DNA from 3 places in the Azospirillum aestuarii genome. Region 3 is predicted to be linked to each of the others. Evidence: predicted binding sites of a transcription regulator. Region 3 holds the regulator's gene; each other region holds the start of a gene.
The links. The regulator LexA, encoded in region 3, represses DNA repair genes until DNA is damaged. The targets are predictions, from matches to a motif close to ATGTTCTANTTTGGTTC.

Region 1 (3,277 bases), on a different contig from region 3:
TCGACCTTCGAACTGCAACCTTCGAACCGCGACCCGGATTTCAGACGCGTGTCCGGGCGGCCGAAGGTAGCCCAGCGATGGCCGACCGATCAACTCGGAGCGGGCCGGCTCGTTCCCGTGCAAGACGGAACGGTCAAAACATCGTCAACTGATCGCCACGGGCCGGAGGGGGCCTGAAGTCGGCGCAGTTGAGAGCGGCGTCGCGGGCGTTGAGGCCGAGGCGCCGACAGGCCAGCTTGAACCGCCTCGACAGCAGCTCCGCGACCGGGCCGGAGCCTTTCATGCGGCTGCCGAATTGGGATTGGTACAACTCCCCCTCGCGGCACTGGCGAATCAGGCTGAGCACACGGTCGGCGCGGTTGGGCGCGTGCTCGCGCAGCCATTCCTCGAACAGATCGGCGATTTCCAGCGGCAGGCGCAGGAGGATGTAATTGGCCTGCGTCGCCCCGGCCTCGGCCGCCGCCGTCAGAATGGCTTCCAGTTCATGGTCGTTGAGTCCCGGGATCATCGGGCTGGCCAGCACGGCCCCCGGCACGCCGGCCGCCGTCAGTTCACGCATGGCGGCGAGGCGCCGCTGCGGCGTGCTGGCCCGCGGCTCCATGCGGCGGGCAAGGTCGCGGTCGAGCGTGGTGACCGACAGCGCGACGTTGACCAGCCCTTTCGCCGCCATCGGCGCCAGGATGTCGAGGTCGCGCAGGACCAGCGCCGATTTGGTGATGATCATCACCGGCTGGTTGAAGTCGCGGCAGACCTCCAGCACCGCGCGGGTGATGCGCTGCTCCCGCTCGATGGGTTGGTAGGGATCGGTGTTGGCGCCGAGCGCCAGCGGCTGGCAACGGTAGGACTTGGCGCGAAGCTCCACTGCCAGAAGCTCCGCCGCCCTGGCCTTGCGGAAGATCTTCGTCTCGAAATCCAGCCCCGGCGACAGGCCGAGATAGGCGTGGGTCGGGCGGGCGAAGCAGTAGATGCAGGCGTGCTCACACCCCCGATAGGGGTTCACCGACCGTTCGAAGATCACGTCGGGCGACGTGTTCTTCGACAGGACCGAGCGGGCCGTGTCGTCGAAGACCTGGGTCGGGACGGTTTCCGTCACCGCTTCGTTCTCGCCCCAGCCGTCGTCGGCCAGCACGCGCGCCTCCCGCTCGTAACGGGAGGTCATATTGCTGATCGCCCCCCGTCCTTTCAGGGCCTGCCGCGGGATCTCGTCCATGGGAGAAGGATAGCGGCGCCAAAACGGAACGTAAAGGGAACAATTATCCGTTGTTTCGAACGGGAGGAATAGGCGGATCGCCCTTGACGACCCGCTCCCGCGCGCCTAGCTTCCCGGTCATGACAACGCGCACGCACCATTTCAGCCGCTATTATACGCTGCTCCCATAGGGCGGCGCGTTCGGTCTTGACCATATGAACCATGCCGCCGCGAACCGGCGGCATGTGCTTCGACAGATGATCTCCGGGACGCGGCCCTTCCCTTCCGGAGATCAGCATCATGGCGACCCCCGCCGCTTCCAGCCCCTTCCAGTCCGACTTCCTGCGCGTGCTCGACGAGCGCGGCTTTCTGCATCAGGCCAGCGACCTGTCGGGCCTCGACGCCCTGCTGCGCCAGGGGCCGGTCGGCGCCTACATCGGTTTCGACGCCACGGCGGACAGCCTGCATGTCGGGCATCTCGTCTCGATCATGGTGCTGCGCTGGTTCCAGAAGACCGGCAACCGGCCCGTCGTGCTGATCGGCGGCGGCACCACACGCATCGGCGACCCCAGCTTCCGCGACACCAGCCGCCCCATGCTGGACGACGCGCAGATCGCCGCCAACATGGCCGGCATCGGCCGGGCCTTCGCCCAGTACCTGTCCTTCGGCGACGCCCCCTTGGAGAATGGGCCGAACGGCGCGGTGATGGTCGACAACGCCGACTGGCTGGACGAGTTGCGCTACATCCCGATGCTGCGCGACATCGGGCGCCATTTCACCGTCAACCGGATGCTGAGCTTCGAGTCCGTCAAGCTGCGGCTCGACCGCGAGCAGCCGCTGACCTTCCTGGAGTTCAACTACATGATCCTCCAGGCCTTCGACTTCCTGGAGCTGTCGCGCCGCCACGGCTGCCGGCTGCAGATGGGCGGGTCGGACCAGTGGGGCAACATCGTCAACGGGATCGAGCTGGCCCGCCGCGTCGACGGGACGGAGCTGTTCGGCCTGACCACGCCGCTGCTGACCACCGCGTCGGGCGCCAAGATGGGCAAGACGGCGGCGGGGGCGGTGTGGCTGAACGCCGAACGGCGCAGCCCGCACGACTTCTGGCAGTTCTGGCGCAACACGGAGGATGCGGACGTCGGCCGTTTCCTGCGCCTGTTCACCGAGCTGCCGCTGGACGAGATCGCCCGGTTGGAGGCCCTCCAAGGATCGGAGATCAACGAGGCCAAGAAGATCCTCGCCCATGAGGCCACAACCCTCTGCCACGGCGCGGCGGCGGCGGCCGAGGCCGCGGAGACCGCCCGCCGGGTCTTCGAGGAGGCCGGGGCCGGCGGCGGCCTGCCGACGGTGGAGGCCGCCCGCGCCGACCTCGCCGCCGGCGTCCGGCTGGCCGACCTGCTGTCCGCCGCCGGGCTGGCCGAATCCAAGGGGGCGGCCCGCCGGCTGATCCGCGACGGCGGGGCACGTGTGAATGGTACCCCCGTCACCGACGAGACGGCGGTGTTGTCCCTTGCGGACCTCGACGGCGAGGGACTCATCCGCCTGTCCGCCGGGCGCAAGCGCCACGCGCTGGTGCAGGCGCGATGAACGAAAGCCGAAGCCGGAGTGTCTCTCAGCGCCCCCCGGCTTCGGCCACCACCTGCTTCAGGTGATGGGACGACACCGGCTTGTGCAGGATGGCGAAGCCGCTGCGCTGGGCCTCGACGATGCGTTCGGGGGCGGTGTCGCCGGTCAGGATGATGCTGGGAATCGACGCCCGGCAATGGGCGTGGATGGCGCGCAACGCCTCCGGCCCGGTCTTGCCGTTGCGCAGCCGGTAGTCGGCCAGGATGACGTCCGGCCGCCGCCCGGCCTCGTCGAGCAGGCGGATCGCCTCGTCCCCCGCGGTGGCGGCGATGACCTCGTAGCCCCAGCCTTCCAGCATGGCGCGCAGCCCCATCAGGATGATCACCTCGTCGTCGATGATCAGGACGAGCCGGCTCCCGCCGCCCTCCGTCCGGCCGACGGCGGGAACCGCCGCCACGGGCCGGGGCGGCTCGGCGGCGGGAACGGTGACCAGGAAGGTCGATCCGCTGCCCGGCCGCGATC
Region 2 (3,277 bases), on a different contig from region 3:
GCGGGCGCGAGCTGGTGGCCCAGCTCTACGCGCGGCGGCTGGGCGGGGTGGGGCCGGAAGGGGCGGCGGGGCTGATCCTGCATTTCATCGACATGACCGAGCGCAAGGGGCTGGAGGCCCAGTTCGCCCAGTCGCAGAAGATGCAGGCGGTCGGCCAGCTGGCCGGCGGCGTCGCCCACGACTTCAACAACCTGCTGACCGCGATGATCGGCTTCTGCGATCTGCTGCTGCTGCGCCACAAGCCGGGCGACCAGTCCTTCAGCGACATCATGCAGATCAAGCAGAACGCCAACCGCGCGGCCAACCTCGTGCGGCAGCTTCTGGCTTTCTCGCGCCAGCAGACGCTTCAGCCGCGCATCCTGAGCGTGACCGACGTCCTGGCCGAGCTTGGCAACCTGATGCGCCGGCTGATCGGCGAGAACATCGAGCTGAAGATGCTGCATGGCCGGGACATCGGCTATGTGAAGGTGGACCAGAACCAGCTGGAACAGGTCATCATCAACCTCGTGGTCAACGCGCGCGACGCGATGGCCGGGGGCGGGCGTCTGACCATCGTCACCTCCAACCATGTGGTCGAGCAGGCGCAGCGCCGCGAGCACGAGACCATTCCCCCCGGCGACTATGTGTCCATCGAGGTGATCGACACCGGCTGCGGCATCCCCAAGGAAAATCTCCAGCGCATCTTCGAGCCCTTCTTCACGACCAAGGGCGTGGGGTCGGGCACCGGGCTGGGGCTGTCCACCGTATACGGCATCGTCCGCCAGACCGGCGGCTTCGTGCTGGTCGAGTCGGAGAAGGGGGAGGGGACGACCTTCACCATCCTGCTGCCCCGCCACAAGGGCGAGGCCCGTCCCGACCAGGGCGAGCCGCGCGAGCGGCGCGGCAGCGACCTGACCGGCTCCGGCACCATCATGCTGGTGGAGGACGAGGACGCCGTGCGCGTCTTCTCCGCCCGCGCGCTCCGCAACAAGGGCTATCAGGTGCTGGAGGCCAAGAACGGCGAGGCGGCGCTGCAGCAGATCGGCACGGACGGCAACCGCATCGACCTGCTGATCACCGACGTGGTGATGCCGCAGATGGACGGCCCGACCCTGGCCCGCCATGTCCGGCGGATGAGGCCCGACATGCGGGTGATCTTCATCTCCGGCTATGCCGAGGACCGGCTGGGCGAGATCGACGGGGTGGAGGTCGCCCATTTCCTGCCCAAGCCCTTCTCCCTGAAGCAGCTGGCTTCCAAGGTGAAGGAGGTCATCCGGGACGGCAAATAGCCGATCGGAACACCGCTGCGGCGCCTATCCGACGCGCCAGCCGTGATAGGCCCAGCGTTCCGTCCCCGGCACATCGACAGCCTCCCACCCGCGACGCCCGGCGCCGATCGGGCGGTCCGAGAGGACGAGCGCGCCCGGCGCCAGGAAGGGTTCGATCAGCCCGCCGATCCAGTGGCGGATGCCCTCCTCGTCGTCCTCCCGTGCGCTGCCGATGTCGGCATGGGCCAGCCGCACCGCACCGCCGAACCGTTCCGCGGCGGCGGGCAGCGTGTCCCGGAAATCCCCCAGGAACAGCCGGTCCTCGTCCGGACGCAGGGAAGCGGGAACGCGCGCCCACATGTCGAACACCAGGATGTCGCGCGGTGGAAACAGGGTGCGCAGATGGTCGTAGGTGCGGCCCTTCCCCAGACCGATCTCCATCACCGGACCGGGGGTCCCCGCGACGCAGCCGGCGGCCCAGCCGAGCGCCACACGCTGGGTCGTGAGGCGGTCGATCATACGGTCGAGCGTGGAATGGGCGATCGTCATGTCAGGCCTTTCGGGGCGTTGTCGGTGGGGCATCTCCTCTTGAACGCCGCCGTTGGACTTCCGTTGCGCGGCGCCGGATCGTTCCTAAATTCCGACCTGTGCATCGATGAGAACATTCGCGGAACTTAGGGCTTTGCGCAGAGGAACAAAGCTGGTACATTCCCTCTCACCGAATGACCGTTGGTGAGATCGTTGGCCCTGGGGCCGCGGATGTGATCTAACAAGGGGAGACGGGCATGTCGTCCGCACAGCTTCGTTTGGTCGAGAAGGATTCCATGGATAAGCAGAAGGCCCTGGATGCCGCTCTGGCGCAGATCGAGCGCGCCTTTGGCAAGGGCTCGATCATGAAGCTCGGCGCCCGCGAGAACACGGTCGAGACGGAGGTCGTCTCCACCGGCTCTCTCGGCCTCGACATCGCGCTGGGCATCGGCGGCCTGCCGCGCGGCCGCATCGTCGAGATTTACGGGCCGGAAAGCTCGGGCAAGACGACGCTGGCGCTGCACGCCATCGCCCAGGCCCAGAAGAACGGCGGCACCTGCGCCTTCGTGGACGCGGAGCACGCCCTGGACCCGGCCTATGCCCGCAAGCTGGGCGTGAATGTGGACGAGTTGCTGATCTCCCAGCCCGACGCCGGCGAGCAGGCGCTGGAGATCGCCGACACGCTGGTGCGTTCCGGCGCCGTCGACGTGCTGGTGGTCGACTCCGTCGCCGCCCTGGTGCCGCGCGCCGAGTTGGAAGGCGAGATGGGCGACAGCCACGTCGGCCTGCACGCCCGCCTGATGAGCCAGGCGCTGCGCAAGCTGACCGGCTCCATCTCCAAGTCGAACTGCCTGGTGATCTTCATCAACCAGATCCGCCTGAAGATCGGCGTGATGTTCGGCAACCCGGAGACGACCACCGGCGGCAACGCGCTGAAGTTCTACGCCTCCGTCCGCCTGGACATCCGCCGCATCGGCGCGATCAAGGACCGCGAGACGGTGGTGGGCAACCAGACCCGCGTGAAGGTGGTGAAGAACAAGATGGCCCCGCCGTTCCGCGTGGTCGAGTTCGACATCATGTACGGCGAGGGCGTGTCGAAGGTGGGCGAACTTCTCGACCTCGGCATCCAGGCCGGCGTGGTGGAGAAGTCGGGCGCGTGGTTCAGCTACGACGGCACCCGCATCGGCCAGGGCCGCGAGAACGCCAAGAACTACCTGCGCAACAATCCGGCGGCGGCCGACTCCATCGAGGCGAAGATCCGCGGCAACGCCGGCCTCGTCGCCGACGCGATGATGGGCACCCCGGAGGCCGACGGCGAGGCTGCGACCCCGGAGTGATCCCGGGCGGGTAAATGGGTTTCGATGTGCGAAAGCCCCTCTCCGGTTCGCCGGAGAGGGGCTTTTCGTTCCATCGGGGCGTGTGGCGCTGCCAGTCAGCCGGCATGACTCTCTCGATCAATGCTAATCCATTGATCTGCCGCGATTCACGGCTGGAAGATGATG
Region 3 (3,277 bases):
GGTGGCGCCGCCGGAGGCCGGGACGGTGGTCCGGCTTCGCGCCATGCTCCACCCGCCGGCCGCTCCGGCGGAGCCGGGAGCCTTCGACCTGCAGCGGCGCGCCTATTTCGAAGGCTTCGGCGCGGTCGGCTTCGTCATGGGGACACCCGTCGCGCAGGAGGCGCCACCGCCCGGCGGCTGGCGCCGGGTAACGGTGGCCTTCGAGCAGGCCCGCGCCGCCATCGCCGAGCGGGTGCGCGCCGTCGTGGCCGATCCCGCGGAGGCCAGCGTCACCGCCGCCCTGCTGAACGGCGACGCGGCGGCGATTCCCGGGCCGATGATGGACGCCTTCCGCGACAGCGGTCTGGCGCATCTCCTGTCGATCTCCGGCCTGCATGTGGGGATCGCCGCGGGGATCGTCTTCTGGGTGGTGCGGGCGCTGCTGGCGCTGGTTCCCTGGGTCGCGCTGCGCTGGCCGATCAAGAAGATCGCGGCGTTGGCCGGCATCCTGTCGGCGATCCTCTACACGCTGCTGGTGGGGGCGCCCTTGCCGACGCTGCGGTCGGTTCTGATGACCGGCCTCGTCATGGGCGCGGTTATCGCCGACCGGTCGCCGATCAGCATGCGGCTGGTCGCCTTCGCCGGCATCGTCACGGTTCTTTATGACCCGGAGGGGATGCTGGGGCCGAGCTTCCAGATGTCCTTCGCGGCGGTCGTCGCCCTGATCGCCGCCTTCGAACGGTTCACGCCCTGGGCGGTGCGCCAGCGGCGCGAGATGGGCTGGCTCGGCCGAGGAACGATGACGCTGGGCGGAATCGCCTTCTCCAGCGTGGTGGCGACGGTCGCGACGACGCCCTACGGGCTCTACCATTTCCAGCAGGTCGCCTTTTACGGCGTGCTGTCCAACATGGTGGCGATCCCCATCACGACGGTGTGGATCATGCCCTTCAGCCTGCTCTCCTACCTGCTGCTGCCCTTCGGGCTGGAGGGGCCGGCGGTGACGGCGATGAGTTGGGGCGTCCGGCTGGTCATCGAAACGGCGGAGCGGACCGCGGCGCTGCCCGGCGCCACCGCGTTCCTGCCGGCCATGCCGGACGCCGCCATCGCGGCGGTCACGCTGGGCGGGCTGTGGCTGGCCATCTGGACGGGGCGCTGGCGCTGGCTGGGGCTGGCCGCGGTGGTTGGAGGTCTGGTTGCGCCGGTCTTCGCGCCGCGGCCCGACATTCTGGTGTCGGAGGATGGGACGCTGATGGCCGTGCGCAGCGCGGAGGGAATGCTCAGCCTGTCCGCCGCCAGCGACGGGCGGATCGCCAACAGCTGGAGGCGGCGCGACGGCATGGAGAAACCGGAGGAAAAGGCCGGGCAGGATGTCTGGCCGCTCGCCGGGGTGAGCCTGGACGGGCGGCTGCGCTGCGACGCTCTGGGCTGCCTTTATCGCGTGGAGGGAAAGACGGTGGCACTGCTGCGCCAGCCCGACGCCTTGCCGGAGGACTGCGCGATGGCGGATGTGGTGGTGACCGCGGCCCCATCGCGCGGATGCCGGGCGCCGCTGGTCATCGATCGCTGGCGCCTGCGGCGGGAGGGTGCGCACGCCCTTTACCTGTCGGACAAGGGCATCCGGGTGGAGAGCGTCCGCGGCCAGCGGGGGGACCGCCCATGGACGATGGGCGGAAGGCTTCCCGATGGAAGGGCCGGGGGGCGCTGAACCGCCGCCCCGGTGCGTCCTGTGCTCAGTACTTCCGCACCAGGCCGACGAGGCGGCCCTGCACCCGAACCCGGTCGGCGCCGAAGATGCGCGTCTCGTAGGCGGCGTTGGCGGGTTCCAGGGCGACGGTGTTGCCCTTGCGGCGCAGGCGCTTCAGCGTGACCTCGGCGTCGTCGACCAGGGCGACGACGATGGAGCCGTTGTCCGCGCTGTCGCAACGCTGGATGACCACCGTGTCATGATCGAGGATTCCGGCCTCGACCATCGAATCACCGGCCACCTCCAGCGCGTAATGGTCGCCCATGCCGAGCATGGCGGCCGGAATGTCGACGAAGGCGGAACCGTCGCGCAACGCCTCGATGGGCGTGCCGGCGGCGATGCGGCCATAGAGCGGAAGCTGCACCGATTCGGACGCCGGATTCGCCTCCCGCCCCGCGAAGCTGAAGTCGCCCTTGATGACGTTGGGCTGGAACTTGGCGCGCGGCGGCCGGGTCCGGGCATTCTCCAGCCCCTCCGGCAGGCGCAGCACCTCCAGCGCGCGGGCGCGGTGGGGCAGGCGGCGGATGAAGCCGCGCTCCTCCAGCCCCGTGATCAGGCGGTGGATGCCCGACTTGGACTTCAGGTTGAGAGCGTCCTTCATTTCGTCGAAGGAAGGGGACACACCGCCCTGCCCGAGCCGCTCGTTGATGAAAAGCAGCAATTCATGCTGCTTGCGCGTGAGCATTTGTGCCTCCCGACCGGTTCCGCACTAGATATGGAACAAAAGCAAAACGTTCCCTTATGTTCTAGTTTGGTTCTTAACCCCCGTCAAGCCCTACGGATGAAATCAATCGCAAATCGACGGACAGGACTCCAAAGCGATTGCCAAAGGGATTGGGGGTGCGGAATGGATTAAAGCGACAGGACACCGCCGCTCAACGGGATCACCGTCACGCGCTCGCCTGCGGCGGTGGCGGTTGCCTGCGGTTCGCGGACGATCAGCGCGTCGGCCTGGGCCAGCCGGGACATCATCGCACTGTCCTGACGCGGGAAGGGGGTGGCGACAGGCTCGCCATCCGGTCCGGGGGATAGGGTGGCGCGCAGGAAGTCGGTGCGGTCGTCGTTGGCCTTCAGCGGCGCGCCGAGTCGCGCCATGAGCGTGGCGTTCTCGGCGGGCAGCCCCTGGAGATGGCGGAGCAGCGGCACCAGGAACAGCACGGCGGCCACCCCGGTGGACACTGGGTTGCCGGGCAGGCCGAGCAGCGGCACGCCGTTCGCCGTTCCGAAGATCAACGGCTTACCGGGCTTCATCGCGACGCGGTAGAAGTCCAGCGACAGCCCGCCCAGCACGTCGCGGACATGGTCGTGCTCGCCTTGCGAGGCGCCGCCCGTGGTCACCAGCAGGTCGCAGCCGGCCGCCCCGGCGGCCATGGCGGCGAGATGCTCCGGATCGTCCTTGGCCACGCCGAGATTGTGGGCGAGCCCGCCCTGGCTGGTGACCAGCGCGCACAGGCCGAGCGCGTTGGAGCTGACGATCTGGCTCGGCCCCAGCGGATCGCCGGGCAGGGCGATCTCGTCTCCGGTGGCGAGCACGGCGACCCGCGGGCGGCGGTG

Region 1: a site for LexA is predicted at 1,237-1,253, ahead of JJL56_RS18875 (PA0069 family radical SAM protein). Genes of this name have one in related genera too.
Region 2: a site for LexA is predicted at 1,940-1,956, ahead of recA (recombinase RecA). Genes of this name have one in related genera too.

What each region holds. Positions count from the first base shown of each region.
Region 1 is NZ_JAEPIV010000011.1:23,579-26,855, forward strand. Features, by position in the region: gene JJL56_RS18875 (PA0069 family radical SAM protein) at 134-1,210, opposite strand; gene tyrS (tyrosine--tRNA ligase) at 1,490-2,776, shown strand; gene JJL56_RS18885 (PAS domain S-box protein) at 2,802-3,277, opposite strand, start outside.
Region 2 is NZ_JAEPIV010000007.1:153,362-156,638, reverse strand. Features, by position in the region: gene JJL56_RS15420 (hybrid sensor histidine kinase/response regulator) at 1-1,268, shown strand, start outside; gene JJL56_RS15415 (class I SAM-dependent methyltransferase) at 1,293-1,796, opposite strand; gene recA (recombinase RecA) at 2,033-3,112, shown strand.
Region 3 is NZ_JAEPIV010000006.1:20,280-23,556, reverse strand. Features, by position in the region: gene JJL56_RS13700 (ComEC/Rec2 family competence protein) at 1-1,684, shown strand, start outside; gene lexA (transcriptional repressor LexA) at 1,710-2,408, opposite strand; gene JJL56_RS13690 (molybdopterin molybdotransferase MoeA) at 2,576-3,277, opposite strand, start outside.